DNA from 2 places in the Citricoccus parietis genome. Region 2 is predicted to be linked to the other one. Evidence: riboswitches for the same ligand, from Rfam matches in the RefSeq annotation. Region 2 holds a riboswitch; the other holds the start of a gene.
The links. Region 2 has a riboswitch for thiamine pyrophosphate ahead of ACFFIO_RS06810 (bifunctional hydroxymethylpyrimidine kinase/phosphomethylpyrimidine kinase). Riboswitches for the same ligand answer to the same signal wherever they lie in the genome.
Positions count from the first base shown of each region.

Region 1 (11,737 bases), on a different contig from region 2:
CTCGGCAGGCTGACCTCGGAAGCGCGGGCGGGGGAGATCTACGGCCTCTATGCCACCACCGGGCGGGCGGTGTCCTTCCTGACCCCGGCCCTGATCTCCGTGGGGATCGCCCTGACCGGTGACTCGCGGTATATGGTCCCTGCCATCCTGCTGGTGCTGATCGCCGGCATGGCCCTGCTGGTCAGGGTGCGGGATCCGAAGTCCGAGGACGCCCTTTAACCTCTGAACAAACACTGGAAAAACCGTCGGTATTCCCTTGACGCCATGAGAATAATCAGGAAATGCAGTCGCCGTGCGCCCGGTAGGATGTAACCGACCCCCCCACCCGAAGATGGAGGCCGCCCCGTGCTGACTGTGCTCATTGCTCTCTTTGCAATGGCACTCGTGGCCCCCTTGGTCTTCCGGGTCGCGGATCGCAACGGGTTCTACATCCTCGCCGCCGTCCCGGCCGCAGGTTTCGTCTGGCTCCTGTTCCAGTTGCCCGCCGTCCTCGAGGCTCAGGAGGCCGTCAACTCGGGGGCCTCCCCGCCCGCCGCCGCTCCCGGCGGACTCGTCCAGACCTACGAGTGGATCCCCGACCTCGGCATCAACCTGTCGTTCCGGATGGACGCCCTCGCCGCGTTCATGGGTTTGATCGTCCTTGGCGTCGGCGCCCTCGTGCTCGCGTACTGTGCCCGGTACTTCACGATCAACGAGCCGCGCAATGCGGCCTTCGGCGCCCAGCTGATCGCTTTCGCCGGCGCCATGTTCGGCCTGGTCACCACGGACGACCTGATGGTGCTCTACACCTTCTGGGAACTGACGTCCGTCCTCTCGTTCCTGCTGATCGGCTACTCCGCCCACCGCATCTTTGCCCGCCGGTCCGCCATCCAGGCCCTGATCGTCACCACCTTCGGCGGCCTGGCCATGCTGGTCGGCCTCGTGATGCTCGGTCAGGCCGCCGGCACCTACCGCCTTTCCGAGATCGTGGAGCGCGGTCCGGAACTGATGGCCGGCCCCCTCGGTGGGGCGTTCATGGAATGGGCCATCGTGCTGGTCCTCGTGGGTGCCCTGTCCAAGTCCGCGCAGGCGCCCTTCCACTTCTGGCTCCCGGCAGCCATGGCCGCCCCGACCCCGGTCTCGGCCTACCTCCACGCCGCCGCCATGGTGAAGGCCGGCATCTACCTCGTCGCCCGGCTCGCCCCGGCCTTCGCCGACTCCGGCTGGTGGCAGGCCCTCGTGCTCGGCGTCGGCCTCTGGACCATGCTCGTCGGTGGCTGGCGGGCTCTGCGCCAGACGGACATCAAGCTGATCCTCGCCTACGGCACCGTGTCCCAACTCGGCTTCCTCATGGTCGCCAACGGACTGGGCAACCAGGACGCCGCCATGGCCGGACTGGCCATGCTCGTGGCGCACGCACTGTTCAAGGCGCCGTTGTTCATGGTCGTCGGGATCATCGACCACGAGGCGGGCACCCGCGACCTCGCCAAACTCTCCGGGATCGGCCGCAACCATCCCTGGCTGACCGCCACCGCTGTCGTCTGTGCCGCGTCCATGGCCGGCGTCCCGCCCCTCTTCGGCTTCGTCGCCAAGGAATCCGTCCTCGAGTCGATGCTGCACTGGGCCGAGGCAGGCACCGGTGGCGGACTCTGGGCATCCGTCTGGGCCTGGACCCCCCTCGTGGTCGTCGCCCTCGGTTCGGTCCTGACCGCCGCGTACTCCGCCCGTTTCCTGTGGGGCGCCTTCGCCACCAAGAAGCTCCGCACGGAAAGCGGCCTGAAGACCGTCGAGGACACCCACTTCCACGGCCCCGTCACGGCCGGTGCCCTCGGCCCCTCGGCGCTGTTGGCCCTGGCCTGCGTCATCGGTGCCTTGATCCCCGGCACCATGGAAGCCCTGCCCGTGGCCTTCGGAGCATCGATGGACCCGTTGGAGGCGGGCACCGAGCCGGCCTACCTGGCCCTGTGGCACGGCTTCACCCCGGTGCTCGGGATCTCCGTCGCCATCATCGTCCTCGGCCTCGCCCTGTACTTCGCCAAGGACCGGGTGGCCCGCTTCCAGGAGGCCGTGCCGTCTTGGGTGGATGCCCAGCGCCTCTACCGCTATACGCTCCGGGTGCTTGACGACGTGGCCGTCTGGATCACCGGCCGCACCCAGCGCGGTTCCCTGAGCTTCTACCTGTTCATCATCCTGGCGGTCGCCTTCATCGCACCGTTGTTGGCGCTGCTGTTCCCCCACGAGCACGACGGCGGCGCAAGCATGGCCGCGTCCATCTTCAGTTCCGCGAACTGGACGTGGGGCGATTCCGTCGCCCAGATCCTCGTCGGGGCGGCCATCATCACCGGCGCCATCGCCGCGATCCGGGCCCGCAAGCGCTTCATGGCGGTGCTGCTCGTCTCCGTGTCCGGCTACGGGCTGGCAGCCATCTTCGCGCTGCAGGGCGCGCCGGACCTGGCCCTGACACAGCTGCTCGTGGAGTCCATCGTCCTCGTGGCCATGGTGCTCGGCCTGCGCGTGCTGCCGGCCGGCTGGTACACCCGAGACCGCACCAACATCCGCTGGGCACACGCGGTGCTCGGCGTCCTGTTCGGTCTGGTCATGATCTGGGTGGCCATCACTGTCCTGGCCTCCCGGACCGCCGATCCGATCTCCCTGGAGATGCCGCGGCTGGCCTATGAGGACGGTGGCGGCGCCAATATCGTCAACGTGCTGCTCGTGGACATCCGCGCCTGGGACACCTTCGGGGAGATCACCGTGCTCGCCGCGGCCGCCACCGGGGTCGCCTCGCTGATCTTCATCCAGCACCGGGACCGCCGCACCGGTGACCTGGACAAGGTGGCCTCCGGCTCGGTGGGTCGCTACAGCCCCACGGGCCCCGCCGAGTCCCGGCAGCTGGCCGCCCTGCGCAAGTTCGCCATCGTGGACGAGGACCAGTGGCTCGTGGCCGGTCGCACTGTGGCTCCTGAGCGCCGGTCCATCATCTTCGAGGTGGTCACGCGGCTCGTCTTCCACGTGATCATCCTCCTGTCCATCTACCTGCTGCTGGCCGGCCACAACACTCCGGGCGGCGGATTCGCCGGCGGGCTGATCGCCGGCCTCGCCCTGACCATCCGCTACCTGGCCGGTGGCCGCTACGAGCTCGAGCAGGCCATGCCGATCCCCGCCGGCGTCCTGCTGGGCTCGGGGCTCGCCCTGGCCGCCGTCACCGGCATGGTCCCGCTGTTCTTCGGCGGCCAGGTGTTCCAATCGGCCATCATCGAGTTCACCCTGCCGGTGCTCGGACACGTCAAGTTCGTCACGGCCACCATCTTCGACATCGGCGTCTACCTCGTGGTGGTCGGCCTGGTCATCGACGTCCTGCGCTCTCTCGGCTCGGAGGTGGACCGCCGCCACGAGGTCGAGACCACGGCGCTCGTGGAGGCCGAGAAGCGCCGCCGTGAGGCCCGAACCGGCCTCGCGGCAGCCACCTCCAGCACCGCCACGACCTCCGCCACCGGCCCATCCGCTGGCACGACCGCCACGTCCACCCCCACCGGATCCACCGGTGCCGCGGGAAACACGGGAACCACGGGAACCGGGACGGTGACGCCATGAGCGTGAACATTGTGCTGCTGCTGGTCATGGGTGTGATGTACGCCGTCAGCGTCTACCTGCTGCTGGAGCGGACGCTGACCCGAGTGCTGCTGGGCATGATCCTCATCACCAACGCCACGAACCTGCTGATCCTCACCATGGCCGGCGCCCCCGGCCAGGCCCCGATCGTCGAGAACGGGATGGACCCCAGCGAGTACACCGACCCCCTGCCTCAGGCGATGACACTGACCTCGATCGTCATCTCGTTCGCCATCACCGCCTTCATGCTCGGTATGATCTACCGGTCCTGGAAGCTGGGCCGCCGTGATGAGGTCCTGGTGGATACCGAAGACGTCAAGGTCGCCGAACGGCCGTCCTTCGATGCGGAGGATGACGCCGAGCTGCAGGAGGAGCCCTCGGAGTTCCTCGACGAAGGAGAGGACCCGAACGCGGACTACGAGCACGCCACGGCCATCAACCCGTCCACCGGAGCCATGGCGGTCAGGCACCGCGGTGACGGCACCGTGACCGTGCAGGCGGATGCCAACCGGCGCCTGCCGGGTACCGGACGCCGCTCCGCACACGAGCCGGAGGAGGGCGAACACCCGGTGGGGTCGACGGGGAATGACGACCACCTGCCGGACGAGGACGAGCGTTCCGGCAGCCCCCGTTCCCGGCCGAAGGGCCGCAACCCGAAGGGCGGTGAGTGATGGACCTGGACATCGTCTCGCTCGCCCCGCTCGCGGTCCTGCTGCCGATCCTCGGTGCCGCGCTGGCCTTCGTGCTGGTCCGCCGCCCCAAGGCGCAGATCGCCGTGACCGTCACCACCATCACGCTGACCCTGCTCCTCGAGTGCCTGCTGCTGGCCGCCACGTGGGACACGGGCGCGGTGGCCGTGTTCATCGGCGGCTGGGAGGCCCCGTGGGGCATCACCATGGTGGTCGACAGGTTCTCCGCGCTGATGCTGGTGATCTCCTCGGCGATCGTGCTCTCTGTGCTCATCTACGCCTCCGCGCAGGGCATCACGGACCAGGATCAGGGCGGACCGGTCTCGATCTTCCACCCCACGTTCCTCATCCTCGTGGCGGGCGTGTCCAACGCCTTCCTGGCCGGTGACCTGTTCAACCTCTACGTCGGCTTCGAGATCCTCCTGACGGCGTCCTACGTGCTGCTGACACTGGGGGGCACTGGTCCCCGGATCCGTGCAGGCGTGACCTACGTGGTGGTCTCCGTGATCTCCTCGGTGCTCTTCCTGATCGCCATCGCCATGATCTACGGCGCCACGGGCACCATCAACATGGCCGACCTGGCCGTGAAGCTCGCCGAACTGGATCCCGACGTGCAGATGGTGCTGCACGTGATGCTGCTCGTCGGCTTCGGCATCAAGGCCGCAGTGTTCCCGCTGTCCTTCTGGCTGCCCGACTCCTACCCGACCGCCCCCGCTCCGGTGACCGCCGTGTTCGCCGGCCTGCTCACCAAGGTCGGCGTCTACGCCATCATCCGCACCGAGACGCTGCTGTTCCCGGGAGACCGGGTGAACGCACTGCTGATGTGGGTGGCGCTGCTGACGATGATCGTCGGCATCCTCGGGGCGCTCGCCCAGAACGACATCAAGCGCGTCCTGTCCTTCACCCTCGTCTCCCACATCGGCTTCATGATCTTCGGCGTGGCCATGTCCAGCATCCTGGGGCTGGGGGCCACCGTCTTCTACGTGGTCCACCACATCACCGTGCAGACCGGGCTGTTCCTCGTCACCGGCCTCATCGAACAACGGGCGGGTTCGGCCAACATCGACCGCCTCGGCGGGATGGCGCGGATCTCCCCGCTGATCGCCATCCTCTTCTTCATCCCGGCCATGAACCTGGGCGGCATCCCGCCGTTCTCCGGGTTCCTCGCCAAGGTCGGCCTCATCCAGGCCGGCGTGGGCTCGGACACCGGCATGGCCTGGGCGCTCGTGGCCGCCTCCGTGGCGACCTCGCTGCTGACCCTGCTGGTCATGGTCCGCGTGTGGACACGTGCCTTCTGGCGCAAGGTGGAGGACATCGAACATCCGCCGGCCAAGCTCGTGCTCGCCCTGGAGGAGGCCGAGGCCCGGCGCGACGACGGCGGCACCGCCAGCGTCACGGACGTCACCGCTGCCACGGGCACCACGACCACCACGACCACCACGACCAAGACCAAGACCGAGATCCGGACCAAGAGCAGGATCGCCAAGGGCCCGGCTCGCGGCATGGTCTATCCGACGATCGGCCTGGTGGCCCTCGGCCTGGCCTTCACGGTGTTCGCCGGACCGCTGTACGCCTTCTCCGACCGGGCCGCCACGGACATGCTCCAGCGCACCCCGTACATCGAGGCCGTGCTCGGACCGGAGGCCGCTGAACAGGCCACGCAGGACCTGGGCACGCTCGAGGAGCGGGGCATCAGCGTCCCGAACCAGGACACGTCCGGGCCGGGCGAGTTGGACTCCATCCGCGGGGATTCCGAAGGCCACGACGTCGGCGACAGTACGGAAGGGGGGCAGCCATGAGCACCGGTTCCGACGACCAGGACGGGGGCCGCTCCTTCTGGAGCCAATGGCCCATCCTCCTGGGCCTGACCCTGACGTGGGGCGCCCTCTGGCAGGACTTCTCGCCGGGGGTCCTGCTGGCCGGCGTCGTGTTCTCGATGCTGACGTTGAGCTTCTACCGGCTGCCGCGCGTGAACTTCTCGGACCGGTTCAACCTCTGGTACTTCCTGGTCTTCACGGTCCGGTTCCTCTGGCACGTGGTGACTGCGTCCATCTCGGTGGCCTGGGACGCCATCACCCAGGGGCCCAAGATCGTCAACTCCGTGGTGGCGGTCCCGCTGCGCAGCCACGACGACCTGATCGTCACGCTCACCGGCCATGCGCTGGCCCTGGTGCCCGGCTCCCTCGTCATCGACGTGGATCGGCCCAGCTCCACCCTGTACCTGCACTGCCTGAACGTGGACAACGCGGAGGCGGTCGAGGCCTACCGGGCCCAGGCCCTGAGCACCGAGGCCGCGATCATCCGGGCGATCGGCTCCAAGGCGGACCTGGCCCTGGTGCAGGAGGACGAGGCGCGCGGCGCCGAGCCCATGGCGGGGAGGAGGCTCCGATGACGATGCTGGAATGGGCGGGGATCATCTGCCTGGTACTGCTGGGCGTGGGAGCCCTGGCGGCGATCTACCGGATCGTTCGCGGGCCCTCGATCCTGGACCGGGCCATCGCCACGGACGTGCTGTTGATCGTCATCTCGTCCGCGCTGTGCGTGGAGATGGCCGTGCACCACCACACGGACAACATCGTGTTCGTGGTGGTGGCCTCCGTGATCGGCTTCGTGGGATCGGTGACGCTGTCCCGGTTCGCGGCCGAGGCCAGGAAGGAGCCGAGTGAACGTGCCTGACATGGACTGGATCCAGATCTCAGACGGAGTCGCAGCAGTGCTGCTGGTGCTCGGTGCCCTGATGTCCACCGTGGCCGGGATCGGCCTGTTCCGGTTCCCGGACCAGCTCTCCCGCATGCACGCTGGGACCAAGCCCCAGGTCCTGGGCCTGTTGCTGATGCTGCTGGCCCTGGCCTTCGCCTGGCGGGCCTGGGTGTGGGTCCCCGTGCTCGTGCTGGCGTGGGTACTCCAGATGCTCACCGCCCCGGTCTCCGCCCACCTCGTGGGCCGAGCGGGATACCGGACCAAGCACCTCAAGAAGGAGTACCTCTACGTGGACGAGCTCGCGGACGTGGTCGCCAGCCATGACGATGCCGGCAAGCCCGCGGCCTCGGCGCCGGACCAACGGACCGTACCGAGGGAGGACCCCACCGACCACGGGGGCCGGGACTAGGCGCTACTGTCCTCCGGATTCTGGTTGGCCTGCCCGCCCGGGCCGCGCCCGTGCCCGCGCGCCCGGTGCGGCCATCGGAGAACGCGACGGCCGGCGTCGGGCCCGGTCAACGGTGCCCGACGCCGGCCGCTGGCTGACGCTGTACAGGTCGGCTCGGCTCACACCTCGGCGGCGCCGGCCTTCTTGGGGGAGCGGGACTTCATCGACTCGATGGCCTTGTGGGCGCCGCGCTGGGAGGTGACCCGGATCAGGGCGGTGATGCCGGCGGAGATCGTGGCGAAGGTGATGGCACTCCACATGTTCGCCTCGGTGTCCTCCGCGTCCTTGGGGGCGTCATGGCCGGTCACCTTCCGCCAGGTGAACTCGACGACCTTGGTGCCGACATAGCCGCCGACGACGGTGATCGCGGTGCTGACGATCTTGTCCGTGAGATTGTTCATGGGGTGTCCTCCCGGCTTGACTGCATGGTCGTTCCCCAGCCTATCGGGTCGGTGGATCGACCGGGCCTCGTGGACTATGCTGGCTGGACACTGTGAACGACAGGGGAGCACCTTCGGGTGCTGAGAGTGCGCCCAGCGCAGACCCTCGAACCTGCTCCGGTTAGCACCGGCGAAGGAAGTCGAGTTCTCTGATGGAACGTCAGGAACCGTCCACCGGCATTCGTCTTCGAGTGCCCTCGGCGTACCGTTCCGTCCCCCTCCTTGCATCCTTGAGGAGGAACACCACATGGTCTCCATGAAGACCGGCAACACCCCGCACCACCCCGGCGCAACCCCCGGGCACGACGCCGGCCACGCGCCGTCCGCCGACACCGGCGGCACGACCGGCACCGGCCGGGCAGCCCGCAACGCCGCCCCGAACCGGCGCTCCTGGCGGGTGGTGGACATCGTCGTGGCGGCCGTCATCGCGGTGGCCTCCGGCGTCATCTTCTGGGCCTGGAACCTCGCCTATGCCGGGCTGAGCCCCGCCTTCGCGGCCTTCCCGCCGTCCTCCGCCCTGGTGGCCGGAATGTGGCTGTTCCCGGCCGTGCTCGGCGGACTCATCATCCGCAGACCCGGGGCCGCGCTGTTCACCGAACTGGTGGCCGCAACGGTCTCTGCCCTGCTCGGCTCCCAGTTCGGCCTGACCGTGCTGGCCTCCGGCGTGGTCCAGGGCCTCGGGGCCGAACTGATCCTGCTGGCCTTCCTCTACCGCCGCTTCACGTTGCCCGTGGCACTGCTCGCCGGCCTGGTCACGGGGATCTTCGGTGGTATCAATGACGCGTTCATCTTCAACTGGTTCCCCGAGTACACGCTGGACTGGAAGCTGATCTACGTGGGACTGGTGGGCGTGTCCGGGCTGGTGATCGCCGGCCTGCTGTCCTGGCTGGCCACGCGTGGTCTCGCGGCCACGGGGGCCCTGTCCGCCCTGGCCTCCCGCCGTGCCCACCAGGAGCCGGTGGCCTGAGCGGTGCCGGGAGCGCGCATCACCGCCGCGGACTGGGGCTGGCGCCACGCCGGCCGGCCGGTCCCCGCCGTCGCGGGGCTGGACCTGGAGGTGCCGGCCGGGCAGAAGGTCCTGCTGGCAGGCCCCTCCGGTGCCGGCAAGTCCACCCTGCTCTACGCCCTCGCCGGGGTGCTGGATCCCGCCGACGAGTCCGAGGAGACCGGTTCCCTGCGGGTGGACGGCGCCGTATCGCGTGAGCTGCGCGGCCACGCCGGGCTGGTGCAGCAGGATCCCGAGACCCAGGTGATCCTGTCCCGGGTCGGCGATGATGCGGCGTTCGGCGCCGAGAACCTGCAGGTGCCGCGGGAGCAGATCTGGGACCGCGTCCGGGACGCACTGGACGCCGTGGGACTGGGTGAGGACCAGGGGATCTCCCTGGCCCGGGACACCTCGCGACTCTCCGGCGGGCAGAAGCAGCGCCTCGCCCTGGCCGGGATCCTGGCGATGCGCCCGCCGCTGATCCTGCTGGACGAGCCGACCGCGAACCTGGATCCGTCCGGGGTGCTGGAGGTCCGCGACGCCGTGCTCGCCGTGGTCGAGCGGACCGGCGCGACCCTGCTCGTGGTCGAGCACCGCCTCGCCGTGTGGGCCGACCATGTGGACCGCATGCTCGTCGTGGAGCCCGGCGGCGGGATCAGCCACGACGGTCCCCCGGGCGAGCTCCTCGCCCCGGGCCCCGTCCGGGATGAGCTGGCCGCGGCGGGCGTCTGGGTGCCCGGCCGTGTTCCGACACCGATTACCCCCACCCCTCGCAACTGGAGGTCGAATTCGCACCGGAATGGGCCTGGTACCGACCCAAATCCGGGCGATATTGACCTCCAGTTGCAGGGGGGCGCGGAAAGAATCAACAGCACGACGGCGGCGCCCCCCGGTGCGCTGTTGACCGCCCGTGGCCTGGCCGTCTCCCGGGAGCCAGTGACACCGGGATGGCGCCGGCGCTTCGGTCCCACCCCGAAGCCGGTCCAGCGGGACCTGGACCTGGAGCTGGGAGCCGGCGAGGCCGTCGTCGTGACCGGTGCCAACGGCAGCGGCAAGTCCACGCTGTTGCTGACCCTGGCCGGACTGATCCCCTCCCACGCGGGCACGCTCACGGCGGGGGCCGCGCTCAAGGGGGAGCGAGCCGGCCATCTGCCGGACGACCCGCACCGGTGGAAGGCCGCTGACCTGGTCAGCCGGATCGGCACGGTCTTCCAGGAACCCGAGCATCAGTTCGTCGCGACCACCGTGCGGGACGAGCTGTTGTTCGGTCCCCGCCATGCCCGCGATCCCGAGACCGGGCAGCGGCTGTTCACGGACGAGGAGGCAGCCGCGCGGGTAGATGGGCTGCTGGCGGAGCTGAATCTGGAAGCGCTGGCCGAGGTCAACCCGTTCACCCTTTCCGGCGGGGAGAAGCGGCGGCTGTCCGTCGCCACGGTGCTGGCCGCCGGGCCTGAGGTGGTGTTCCTCGACGAGCCGACCTTCGGCCAGGACGCCAACACGTGGGCCGTGCTCACGGGCTTGCTGCGCGGGCTGGTGGCCGAGGGCCGCTCGGTGCTGGCCGTGACCCATGATGCCGACTTCGCCGCCGCGCTCGACGCCCGGGTGGTCGAGCTGGAGGTGGCCGCGTGACGGTGCCCGTTGCCGCCCTCGCGGCTCCGTCCCGCCCCGTGGCCGGATCGGTCTTCGAGCGCGCCAACCCCCTGGCCAAGCTGGCGGCACTGCTGCCGGTGACGGCGGTGCTGGTGGCGACGATGGACTGGGTGTCCTCCGGAACCGTGCTGGTGGCCGCCGTGGCCCTGTTGCCGCTGTCCGGGATCCGGGTCGGCGAGTTCTTCCGGCGGGCCTGGGTGCTGGTGGCGGCCGCGCTGGTCTCCGCTTGGGGCACCGCCCTGGTCGGCGAAGACTCCGGATCAATGCTGTTCGAGGCGGGGCCGGTGAGCATCTCCGAGGGCTCGGTCCTGGCCGGGGCGGCCACGGGGTTACGCATCCTCGCAGTGGCGCTGCCCGGCGTGATGGTCTTTATCAGCACCGACCCCACCGACCTGGCCGACGCCCTGTCCCAACGGCTGCGACTGCCCGCCCGCTTCGTCCTCGGCTCCCTGGCGGCCTTCCGGCTGTTGGGCGTGCTGACGGAGGAATGGCGGACCCTCGGCCAGGCACGGCGAGCCCGTGGCGTCGGGGCCGGAGGAAACCCGGTCCGACGACTGGGCTCCTGGCTCGGTCAGGTGTTCGGACTCATGGTGCAGGCCATCCGCCGCGCCACCAAGCTCGCCGTCACGATGGAGGCGCGGGGCTTCGGAACCGGCGACCGCACCTGGGCGCGGGAATCGCGGTTCGGTGCGGTGGACGTCTGGGTGGTCCTGGGCGGCATCGGGCTGGCTGCCCTAGCAGCCGGCCTGTCCGTGGCAACCGGGGCTTTCAACCTCGTCTGGGCGTAGGGTCACGGCCCGTGTTCGCCGGGTTCCCGGTCCTCGGCCAGGAAGCCGTTCAGCAGCTCGGTGAGCTCGGCGTCCTGCGGGATCTCCTCGCCGTCCAGATGGGTCACGGGGGCGACCAGGCGCACCGAGGACACCAGCCAGACCCCGTCGGCATCCATCAGGTCTGAGGGCTCCAACGGCCCGTACCCCAGCTGCCACCCGGCGGCCTGGGCGGCGGCGAAGATGGTGCCCTGCGAGGTGCCAGGCAGGATCCCGGAGCTGCGCAGGGGCGTGATGAGCTCGATCCCTGTGCTGCCGTCCTGCTGCGGGACCCGCCGGGCCATCAGCACGGTGGAGGTCGGTCCCTCCAGCACCTGGCCGTCCGAGGACGTGAAGATCACGTCGTCCGCGCCCTGCGAGGTGGCGTAGCGCAGGGCGGCCATGTTCACGGCATAGCTGAGCGACTT
Region 1 is NZ_JBHLWH010000047.1:11,557-23,293, reverse strand. It holds gene ACFFIO_RS16290 (MFS transporter) at 1-219, shown strand, start outside; gene ACFFIO_RS16285 (Na+/H+ antiporter subunit A) at 346-3,573, shown strand; gene ACFFIO_RS16280 (Na(+)/H(+) antiporter subunit C) at 3,570-4,262, shown strand; gene ACFFIO_RS16275 (Na+/H+ antiporter subunit D) at 4,262-6,079, shown strand; gene ACFFIO_RS16270 (Na+/H+ antiporter subunit E) at 6,076-6,672, shown strand; gene ACFFIO_RS16265 (MrpF/PhaF family protein) at 6,669-6,956, shown strand; gene mnhG (monovalent cation/H(+) antiporter subunit G) at 6,958-7,389, shown strand; gene ACFFIO_RS16255 (DUF4235 domain-containing protein) at 7,548-7,829, opposite strand; TPP riboswitch at 7,921-8,024, shown strand; gene ACFFIO_RS16250 (ECF transporter S component) at 8,116-8,835, shown strand; gene ACFFIO_RS16245 (ABC transporter ATP-binding protein) at 8,839-10,482, shown strand; gene ACFFIO_RS16240 (energy-coupling factor transporter transmembrane component T family protein) at 10,485-11,291, shown strand; gene ACFFIO_RS16235 (aminotransferase class IV) at 11,294-11,737, opposite strand, start outside.
Region 1: another riboswitch for thiamine pyrophosphate. It lies ahead of ACFFIO_RS16250 (ECF transporter S component); the one in region 2 lies ahead of ACFFIO_RS06810 (bifunctional hydroxymethylpyrimidine kinase/phosphomethylpyrimidine kinase).

Region 2 (11,737 bases):
TCGATCTGGCGCGGAAGCTCATCGCGGTACTCGGCGACGACTACCGACAGTCTGCTCCCCGTGTCGAAGGAAATCTGGCGACACTCACGGAAGTCCGGGCACTCGATGAACCGTCGACCGCACCGTTCCACCGTCCGGAATCACCGCTGGCAGCGGCCGCCCTGCTGACCAACTCATCGCACGAACCGAGTCTCGGTGCGGAGCTGCGTGCCGAGCTCGACACCGCCGACCGGGTGGATCTGCTCTGTGCCTTCGTCAAATGGCACGGCCTGCGGATCCTCGAGGAACAACTTGCTGAGTTGAAACGCCGGCAGGTGCCCTTCCAGGTCATCACCACCACCTATGTAGGGGCCACGGAGCGGCGTGCGCTCGACCGGATCGTGCGGGACTTCGGCGGCGAGGTCCACATCAGCTACGAAACCAAGTCGACCCGGCTTCATGCGAAGGCCTGGATGTTCCACCGCGAGAGCGGATTCAGCACGGCTTATGTGGGTTCATCGAATCTGTCGAAGTCGGCTTTGCTCGACGGATTGGAATGGAACGTCCGGCTGTCGTCGGTAGCCACCCCCGAGCTGATGAAGAAGTTCAAGGCCACCTTCGAGAGCTACTGGCAGGATCCTGCGTTTGAACCGTATGACCCGGATACGGATGCAGAACGGCTGGACCGCGAGATCAGCAACGGGTCGTTCAGCAGTGAAGGCAAGGACGTCGATCTGTCAGGACTCGAGGTTCGTCCCTACCCGCATCAGGTCCTCATTCTGGAAGACCTCCAGGCCGAGCGGACGGTTCATGACCGGCACCGGAACTTGGTGGTCGCAGCAACGGGCACCGGAAAGACCGTGGTTGCCGGTCTCGACTATCGGAACCTCGTTACCGAGCACAAGAAGGACCGGCGGTTGCTGTTCGTGGCGCACCGCAAGGAGATCCTTGAGCAAGCGATGCGGACCTATCGGAACATCCTGGGCGATGGTTCCTTCGGGGAATTGTTCGTCGGTGGCCAGCGCCCGACGCGGTGGAACCACGTCTTCGCCAGCGTCCAGTCCCTGACCTCGAGAGGGCTCAACACCATTGGACGTGAGCATTTCGATGTCGTGGTGATCGACGAGTTCCACCATGCCGAGGCATCGACCTACCGACGGATCCTGGAACACTTCGAGCCCGCCGAGTTGCTGGGACTGACAGCGACGCCGGAGCGTGCGGATGGGGTCAACGTCAAGTCGTTTTTCGACAACCGCATTGCCTCGGAACTGCGGTTGTGGGATGCCCTGGACACCGACATCCTGGTTCCGTTCCACTACTTCGGAGTCGCCGACGAGGTCGACGTCTCCGAGGTCTCGTGGCGGTCCGGTAAGTACGACGCGTCAGAGCTCGAGAATCTCTACACGGGCAACGAGGCCCGCGCGAGGCTGATCGTTCGGCAACTCGTGGACAAGTCGTCCTCGGTCGATGACATCAAGGCCCTCGGATTTTGCGTGTCGGTCCGCCACGCGCAGTACATGGCCGAACGCTTCAACCTCGCGAATATCTCGTCGGCGGTGGTCACTGGCGAAACGCCGGGAGGGGAACGCCGCGCGGCGCTGGAACGATTGCGCCGTGGCGACATCAAGTGCATCTTCACCGTCGACGTCTTCAACGAAGGCTTAGACATTCCGCAGATAAACACGGTGCTCTTCCTCCGTCCCACCCAGAGCGCAACGATCTTCCTTCAGCAGCTCGGCCGCGGACTCCGAAGGGCCCATGGCAAGGACGTGCTAACGGCTCTGGATTTCATCGGCATGCAACGGAAGGAGTTCAGGTTTGACCAAAAACTCCGCGCCCTCACGGGGTCCGGGCGCAAGCGTCTGATCGACGACATCGAGAACGACTTCCCCTTCCTCCCCGCCGGATCTCAGATCGTCCTGGATGCCGTGGCCAGAGACGTCGTCATCAACAACGTCAAGGGACAGATCGCGATGACGGCGAACCAGCTCGCGCAGGACATTCGTGATCACGCCGGTGATCGATCGCTGTGGGAGTACCGGCTCGATCAGTACCTAGAGGAGGCTGGTCGAAGCTTGTCGGATATTTACCGCTCCGGGGCCAACGGCCGATCGTGGACGACGCTCAAGATGAAGGCCGACCGGGCAGAACCTCGAGCCGATCAGCCGAAGATTGAGCTGACACAGGTCTTGCGGGCTTCGGCGCTACTCCATGTCGACGACCAGGAGCGCGCTGACACTTATCTGCGACTGCTGAGTGAAGATATCGAGATCGCGTCTCTGTCCGCCCGGGAAAAACAGTTCGCTGAAATGCTGTATTTCACTGCGATCTATCAGAAGGGTAAGTTCGGCTCGCTGGACGAGGCCTTCCAGTGGGTCCGCACCCAGAGGAGATTCGTGGATGAAGTTGAGGAAATCTTCGAGCACACGCTCTCGTCGACTCGGACGAATCCCAGCGAAACGGCGCTGGGCAATGAGACTCCGCTCCTGGCCCATGCTCACTACAGACGCGAAGAGATCTTGCCCGCTCTCGGCCTCAGAACGTTCGATAAGTCACCCGACGCCGTTCACGTATCCGGAGTTGCCTGGTCCGAGGAGCTTTCCACTGACGCGCTCCTAATCAACCTGAAGAAGTCGGAGAGAAACTTCTCGCCCACCACGATGTACCGCGACTACGCCATCAGCCGCCATCAGTTTCATTGGGAAAGTCAGAACCACACCAGAGCGAGGTCGGCTGCGGGCCGTCGATACACCACAAAGAGAACCAATGGCACGAACACCCTGCTGTTCGTTCGCGAATCTCCGAATAACGAGATCGGTACCGCTCCATTCGTCTGCCTCGGGACGGCTGATTTGCGTACGTGGAAGGGTGAACGACCAATACAGATCACGTGGACACTGCATCAAGAAATACCAATTGACGTCTTCCGAATTGCGAGCGCCGTTGCGTAGTGGATATCGCTAGAAACACGATTAAGTCGACTGATAAATTCCAGAGTTCGCATGAAGAAAGAGTCATGGTTAACTATTTTCATGAATGGAACTCAGCATGAAGTGGTAACTTGAGAAGAAGGTCAAACCTCATAATATCCTGACGTAAGCCTGATATCTCATGATCCTTACCATCCGGGGAAAGTTATTGGGCTGGGTACTTCGAAAATCATCACAGCGATTGCAGCACTAAATAGAAAGAAGGACCCCAGGGCAAAGAACATTGATATCGTCAGATTTCGACGCGCCCGGATGCACGCTCGGCCTTCCCATTTCCGTAGAGCTCCGGTTTCAGAAACTCGTACAAGTCTTGGCCAGCCGAACGAGGCGAGCATTGCCAGAGTCAGGGATACAGCAGTGCATAGAGCGCCGAGTCCCAGCAGCCAACCGCCGTCGAATCTCGACTGCTCTGGAAGGGAAGAAAGAACATCGGGAGCGGTAATAGTCGTGGTTGTCACAACGAGTGCACTTGCCAGTCCGACGCCATTTCGCCAGTTGGTAGCGGCATGACGAACGGCCAGCAGCTGATTGCCTGAAATGGAAGCGACGTTTGCAGCCTCTTTCACTTCAGAAGCCGTAGCAGGTCGCCCCCCGACAATTCTTGCGTTCATCAGGATTCCACCGTTGCAACCCATGATTGTCCGCACCCAGACTCTGTTGACGGCCGTCCCTCATGAGACAATTGGCAGCGACAACTCACGGTGATTTCTACGTGCTTTCTACTGGCGGACTGACCAATAACACCTTCCGGAATGGCGTGGACCAACTTAAGTTCCTGTACGAAAACGCTCGGTCCCAAGCAATAGGGGCAAGGGCCTGAAACTGTCACTTGCCTAGCGCGACGGGGTGGGTCGAATGCTACTGTCCCCTCCCTAAGAACTTCCTCTCTGAAACTCGAGGTCGGGTCTTGCCATTCAAATTCGATGTGTTCATGTGCCGTCAATTGATCACCCGCCCGCGGACTTGTACTGCAAGCTCGGCTGCAGCGTGGTTATACAGATCCAGGTCGAGTCGTTCATGATCGATTAGTTGCACGGCGATGGCAAAGCGCTGACTCGTGTATTTCTTCTTTTGAGATTCAGTCCAGGGGCTGTGATCATGAGAGACTACAATGTAGTAGTTTTCGTCGTCTACGTCCCATCCTGCGCTTTGCGAGTGATAAGAACGGCAAACAAGCGTGTCAGTGTACATACGACTTTTTGGTGGCTCCAGCGTTCGCCCTGACGGCAATTTGATGAGGTCAGTGCCAGTCGATCTGCGCTCAGCTTCCGTAGGCTGAGACGCATACGCTTTCCGAATGTCGGCCATATTCTCGCGGTGGAGAAAATCGAAGCGCATCCGACCGGCAACATAGTCACGGCGACTTCTGCGAACCGGTGGGTCGAATGCCAAAGCAATTCGCAGCTCGCGTTCGGAGGCTCCATACGCGAATTCCTTCGGAATCGGGACCTGTATTACAGCATGACGATTCGTTGGCATCTCACCCTCATAGGTGAAGATGACGCGATTGTCCCCGCTGTCCAAGACGCGATCTGCATTGGGTATGCCGTACAAGCCGGCTATGTGGTCTCCGGACTTGAGCATGCCTCTGGGGCGCTGGTCCCCTGCTAGGGCGGCTAAAGCCCGTAAGAGGTTTCCTGATGCTTCCGGATATCGAGTTTGAATCCTGGCGATCTCATGGGCAACCCGAGGTGCAGCGAAACTCGTACCAGAAGCGGACCCGAATAACCTGCCATTAACTGGAGGAATGAGTGTCGTGATCGCGAGCTCGGCGTCGTCTGCAATGAGATTGCCAGTGGCCTGGTCTAACGCCCAGCTTCCGCCGTGTGCAGAGAATTCAGGTTTCTGGCGACCGGACGAATTCGTTCCCCGACTGGGTCCTGTTCGACTAAAGGGCGCTGTCTGACCCTCCGGCGCAATGGCGGTTCCGTGGGGCCACCGTGACCTATCGAATGCATGCGTGTGCGCGATCGAAGCAACCGTTACAGCCATTGCCGCTGTCCCTGGCGCTGCCACTTTGGAACTTCGATGGCTCAGATATTCGGGATAGTCAGCCTTCCAGTGCCCCTCAATTACTTGGAGGTTCCCAGAACTGGTTACGACAACTAGTCCATGTTCCTTGATTTTTTGATCCACCACGGCGGATAGATCGGACGGTATGGCGCCATCATCTGCATGACCTTCCCCTAGGGCAAGTACGACGATTCGGACGCCACATGAGGCGAGCCAATCCAGCGCATCTCGGAACTGATCCGCTGGATTACCGACTACCTGTGTGTCGAACGTTGAGTTCATCTGAGCTAGGCGAGCGGCATAGATCGGATGTGGCTGGCCGTCAAAGGCCGGGTCAAGGAGATTTCTGACATTTCCCCAAGCTGCGATGCCAGCAACTTGTGTCCCGTGAGTAGTCGAGTGTCCGAACGCGTAGTCAGGGGGAAACGATCGTCGGTCAACGACGACGCCATCTAGCCAAGGATTGTTGTCGTCCACGAGATCATCGATGATCCCGATGGCCGCTCCCTCCGGCAGAACAACTTCCATTGGAGGACCCCCGGCCCCAATTTCGGCCAGGGTTACATTAGTGCTCAACGGGCCTCGGATCCGTTCAACGTATGGGTGATTCGCTATGGCATTGAATGCCTCTTCGTTGAGGGAAGCGTGTATCAATAACATGTCAGGATCATCTGATGACGTCGCCAACGCAGCCACTCGTTCATCTTCTCCGGCAAAGCCTGCAATAAGGCTGGCCAGCACTTCGACTCGTCGGCGCCCTTCTTCTTCGGCCCGTTGAATCGCAATTGACGTCGGCCAGAGAACAATGTCGACGTCCATAACGGAGCCCTCGATGGGGGAGGATAGGCCCTGCAAACGATCGTCTCGGTTGTATAGCTCTACGCCTTTGATGTTTTTTAGCGCTTCGCGTAAAGCCTGAGACCCGGCCGTGAAGTCCTCCGGGTTGTCCAGGAACCCCCCAACATACTCGTTGAAGGCCATTCGTGCTTGTGAGTCGGTGAGCGCGAAATATCGCTTTTCTTCGCTAACAGCGAGCGGCACCATGCCGACTCCGTTGAATGCGTTGCTAGTGAAGGGGGCAGAGCCCGAAAACTTAAGCACGACGTCGCCGAGATAAGGTGCTTCAGGGTCAGTATCAACTTCATCGTTGACGGTAGAGCTGAAGATGCCGGGCGTGGAAGACTCCAATCCTTCCAGAACTCCGCGGAGATTCTTGGCATGTGCCGAAAAATCGAATGGAGGTGGATCCGGATCAAATCGACGCAGGGGCCTCTTCGAAGGTAAATCCAAGTGATGGGGGAGCTTTAGATGATCGGCCACACTATGAGAATACGACAATGACCAGCCAAGGGCAGCACATCATAACCAGCGTCGGGAGATTGTCTCCGTCAAAGCGAAATTAATGTCTGTGTCGCCAATGCGCTTTCTTCCTTCGAGTAGAGCATGGCGTTTGGCGGAAACGGCAAAGTACTCAGTAGCCGCATGGGGTAGACCGACTAGTTCTTCAACGTAGTGCCGCGCAAGTGATGCGCCGTTGTTCGGTAGCAAGCGTCCCAGCAACGCTGATACTTGTCGCGAGTCTGGAAGTCCGAGTTCGATTACCGAGTCGAATCTACGCCAGAGTGCGGAGTCAAGAATCTGTGAGTGATTGGTAGCGGCGACTATCAGGGATGGGCCACTGTACGTGTCGATCTGCTGCAGGACGGCATTTACAACCCGCCGCAACTCTCCGTGGTCTGACGTATCGCCCCGCATTTTGCCGAGACTGTCGAACTCATCGAGGAAAAGAACATAGGACCCGGTTGAGGCGAAATCGAAAAGGTTTGATAGATTCGCAGCGGTCTCACCTAAGTAGCTCGAAATGAGTCCTTCAACTCGAGCGGTGACGAGAGGGCGCCCTAGTTCGTGTGCGATTCCTGAAACTGCCGATGTCTTCCCGCATCCTGGCGGTCCTGACAGAAGCAACCTATTGCGCCTTGGTAGGCCAGCCGCATCAAGGGCAGGCCAATTTCTGACTTCATGAGCAAGTCGTTCCAAAGAGGCAGCGACGCTACGGTCCAGCACGAGGTCGCTCAAGTATCGCTGTGGGTATTCCACGCGAGCAAGCGGTAGTGAACTGTCCCTATCGAGGGGTGGCTCGAGTGCGGGGGCATGCTCGGATGCGCCAACGCCTGCATTCGCGGCTAGCGCTGAACGAAGCTCGCGTGCGAGGACGGTGTGCTTCTTCGCCTCCTCTTCCTGAATGATGGCTTGGGCGGCTCGACGAAATTTCAAGTCGTCTCGCTGCCCGTACGCAGCGATCATGTCGCGGATATGCCTGCCTGCCATGCATCCGAGTGTATCACGTCATCTATGCAGAGTTACTATTAGTTTGGTAACTTGGTTGCATGGTGGGACGTAGGAGCAAGGGAACTTTTCCTTATGCTGAAAGAAGTTTAGAGCTGGGACGGCTTCTTAAGAGTGAGCGACAACATGTACTAAAAATTTCGAGGCGAGAGCTCGCTGAGAGGTCAGGGGTGGCGGAGTCGAGCATTCAAGCGATCGAGGACGGGCGCACATTGGAGCCGGGATTGTTTACCGTGATCTCGCTTGGCGTGGCGCTGGGTTTAGACCTCGGCGACATGATGCGATCTCTGACTGGGGCAGTTCATCGGAAGACGCTCTCGCCAAATCGAAGCGCGAAGGATGAAGCAGCCTGACGGTGAGTGTCACTTTCTGTATTGGAGTTTGATTGATTCCGGACGCTGGAGAAAGCGGGACTCGCGGCATGTATAAGTGCCAAGAGAGTATGGCTGGAGCATTTCCCGCCGCTATTCGTCGGCGCGTTCCACGGCCGGCGGACCAGCTGAACAGTGATCGCGATGGCCTCCAAGGCGGGTCAGGCGACCACGAGATCGAACTGGCGGTAGGCGAAGTTGCGCAGGCCTCCCCGCCGATCCTGACAGCCATGGCGGACAGGTCGATTGGGAGATGGTCGTGAACGTGGGGCCTAGGATTAGCGGGCCCAACGCTCCATGACGTCCGGAATCCACCCACCGCATGACCGGTCTAAACTGGGCCGTGGACACGGGGTGCGCCGGCCGGCGCTGAGATAACACCCGTGGAACCTGATCTAGTTCGAACTAGCGAAGGGATGTCCGCGTGACTTCTTCTTGCCCTACCCAATTTTCACCCAGCTCCGCCCTGCCCGCAGTGCCACGAGTGCTCTCGATCGCCGGGACCGATCCGACCGGGGGTGCCGGCACTGCCGCGGACCTCAAGTCGATCACCGCCGCAGGCGGTTACGGCATGAGCGTCGTGACCGGCCTGGTCGCCCAGAACACCCACGGCGTGCGGGACCTCCACGTCCCGCCCGTAAAGTTCCTCGCCGCCCAGCTGCACGCCGTCAGCAGTGACGTCACCCTCGACGCCGTCAAGACCGGCATGCTCGGCACCGCGGAGATCATCGCCACGGTCGCCGTCTGGCTGGACGACGTCCGGCCCCCGATCCTCGTCGTCGACCCGGTCATGATCGCCACCAGCGGGGATCGCCTGCTGCAGCCCGAGGCCGAGCAGGCCATGGTCACCTTCTGCCGCCGCGCGACCGTGGTCACCCCCAACATCGACGAGCTCGCCGTGCTCACCGGCTCGCCCCGCGCCGCCACCGAGGACGAAGCCCTCGACCAGGCCGCCCGCTGGTCCGCGGAGATGGGGGTGGCCGTCATCGTGAAGACCGGGCACCTGGACACCCTGACCGTCACCAACACCTGGCTGTCTCCGGACGGCACCCGCATCGCCGTGCCCTCCACCCGCGTGGACACCACCAGCACGCATGGCACCGGCTGCTCCCTGTCCTCCGCCCTGGCCACCCGCCTCGGCTGTGGGGACACCCCCGCCGCCGCCCTCGCCTGGGCCACCGACTGGCTCCACGAGTCCATCAGCCACGGCGCCGCCCTGCGCGTCGGCTCCGGCCACGGCCCCGTGGACCACGGCCACCGCGCCCGCCGGCTGGCGGCCGCCGCCTCTTCCGCCCCCTGGATCACGCCCGACGCCGTCCCCCACCTTCTCGAGACACCTGCGGACCTGGGTACCTCGCGGGCCGGCAACGACGGCGGACCCGCGCCAGCCGTCGCTTCCGCCGGCCCGTGGACCGCCGCGCTCTGGGCCGCCGGCGAGGAGACCACCGCCGCCATCGCCGACTCGGACTTCGTCCGCGCCCTCGTGGACGGCAGCCTGCCGAAGCACGCCTTCGGGTTCTACCTGACCCAGGATGCGCTGTATCTCAACGGCTACGCCCGGGCCCTGGCCGCACTCGCCGCCCGCAGCACCGACCCCGCCGCGCAGGTCTACTGGTCCCAGGCCGCCACCGGGGCCCTCACGGAGGAGGCCGAGCTGCACCGCGGCTGGCTCGGCCGCAACAGTGAACCTGCCCCGACGCCAGCGCCCAGCCCGGTGACCGCCGCCTACACCGACTTCCTGCTGGCCACCGCCCTCGGCGAGGACCGGGCCGTCGGCGTGGCCGCCGTGCTGCCCTGCTTCTGGCTCTACGCGCAGGTCGGGGCCGCCCTGCCCGCCGTCCCCGCCGACCACCCCTACGCCGCCTGGCTGGACACCTACCGGGACCCCGGCTTCGTCACCGCCACCGAACAGGCGCTGGCCCAGCTCGAGTCTGAGATGGCTGCTGCCTCCCCGGCCGTGCGTGCCACCGCGACGCGGGCGTACCTGACTGCCTGCCGCCACGAGCTCGAGTTCTTCGACCAGGCGCTGCGCATCGAACCCGGCGAGGCTAGTGCTGTCCAAGGAACCGCAATCGGCACCACCCGCAGCCCCGGAAGCACCAGCCCCAGCAACACTGCCGCCGCCCAGCTGGCCGGGAGCACCCGGTGACGGCCGCTGCCACGGCGCCGGCCGCCGTCGTGCACCTGCCCCCGGAGGGCAAGGCCGCCCTGCGGGCCGGGGTGGTGGGCAACTGGATCGACAACATCCACGTGTTCCTGCCGCTGACCGCCCTGGCCCCGGCGATGCTCGTGCTCGCCGGGCCGGCCGCCGCCGCGTCCACCGGGGCGCTGATCGTCATCGCGATGCTGCTGGGGCGGCCGATCGGCGGGGTGGTGTTCGGGCGCATCGCCGACCGGCTCGGGCGCACCCGCACCACGCGGATCGCGATCGCCGGGACGGCCCTGTGCGCCCTGGCCATCGCTGCCACCCCCACCCATGAGATCCTCGGCGCCGGGACCATCGGTCTGATCCTGGCCCTGCGATTCCTGTGCGGGATCTTCGTGGCGGGGGAGTACTCGGCGGCCATCCCGCTGGCCATGGAGTGGTCCGCACCCCGACGCCGCGGGCTGATGAGCGGACTGATTTTGTCCATGGCCCCGTGGGCGCAGGCCACCATCGCGTTCTCCGTGGCCGGGCTGCTCGCGCTGATCGGGCCCGACGCCTACGCCGCCTGGGGCTGGCGGCTGCTGTTCGTGCTCGGCGCGCTGCTGTCCGTGGGGATGCTGGTCTACTACTCCCGGCAGGTCACCGACGCCCCGGTGTTCCACCGCAGTAGGCAGCGGGCGGAGCGGGCTGAACAGGCTGAGCGTGCGGGCCAGGCGGGGGAGACGGTACCCGCGGAGCAGGCGAAGCCGGCCGGGCGGCCGGGACTGCGCCAGCTGCTCGCAGGCCGGTGGGCGCGGGCCTTCTGGCAGGTCTTCGTGCTGATGACCGGGCTGTGGCTGCTGACCAACACCACGGTGCTGCTGCTGACCGACCGGCTGGCCACCGACTCCGCGCTGGATCCCACCGCGGTCCCCGTGGTCATGGGGATCGCCTCTGTGGCGCAGGCCGTGGTGATGGCTCTGGCCGGGCATCTGTCCACCCGGGTGGGCCGGCGCCGGGTCTTCGTGCTGTGGGGACTGGCTGCGGCCATCGCTGGCCCGGCGGTGTGGTGGCTCGCGGTGCACTCGCCGACCCTCGCCACCGCGGCCGCGTGCGCCGCCGTGCTGCAGGTCATCACCGTCTCCGCCTACGGCCCCGTCTCGGCGTACCTCTCCGAGCGGTTCCCCACCGAGATCCGCTCCACCGGCTACGGCTCCGGGTACAGCCTGTCCCTGATCATCCCGGCGCTCTATCCGTTCTATCTGCCCGCGCTCGAGGCCGGGCTGGGACGGCACGGCTCCGTGATGGCGCTCGTGGTCCTGGGCGGGGTGTTGCTGGTGCTCGGTGCGGCGCTCGGGCCGAAGCTGGCACCCCGGGACCTGGACGGGGACCTCGACGAGGTCGCCGCGGGCGTTGTCGGAACGGGGGACGGCCGGTGAGTGGGGTGAGCGAGCTGGGACCGGACCTTGCGCCTGATTCGGACCTGGCCGCCGTCGCTCACGTGATCCGTGCGGTGCGCGAGCGCCAGCCGCTCGTGCACTGCATCACCGCGACCGTGTCCATGGGGATCGTGGCCGACGGGCTGCTCGCCGCCGGCGCCCGCCCCATGATGACCGAGACCCTGGCCGAGGCCCCCGTGGTGACCACCGTGGCCGACGCGCTCCTGATCAACCTCGGGACCTTGAGCACCGACGCGATGGAGGGCATCCCGGCTGCGGTGGAGGTCGCCGTGCGGGACGGGCGTCCCTGGGTGCTCGACCCCACCGCCATCGGGCTTACCCCTGTTCGCACGCCGCTGGCGCGGGGGCTGCTGGACTCCCGTCCGGCCGTGGTGCGGGGCAACGCCTCCGAGGTGCTGGCCTTGGTAGGGAGTGGGCCTGGTGGGCGTGGAGCGGACTCGCTGGCGGTGCCGG
Region 2 is NZ_JBHLWH010000019.1:93,394-105,130, forward strand. It holds gene ACFFIO_RS06790 (DEAD/DEAH box helicase) at 1-2,930, shown strand, start outside; gene ACFFIO_RS06795 (S8 family serine peptidase) at 3,909-6,302, opposite strand; gene ACFFIO_RS06800 (AAA family ATPase) at 6,342-7,310, opposite strand; gene ACFFIO_RS06805 (helix-turn-helix domain-containing protein) at 7,370-7,681, shown strand; TPP riboswitch at 8,040-8,133, shown strand; gene ACFFIO_RS06810 (bifunctional hydroxymethylpyrimidine kinase/phosphomethylpyrimidine kinase) at 8,175-9,848, shown strand; gene ACFFIO_RS06815 (MFS transporter) at 9,845-11,263, shown strand; gene thiM (hydroxyethylthiazole kinase) at 11,269-11,737, shown strand, end outside.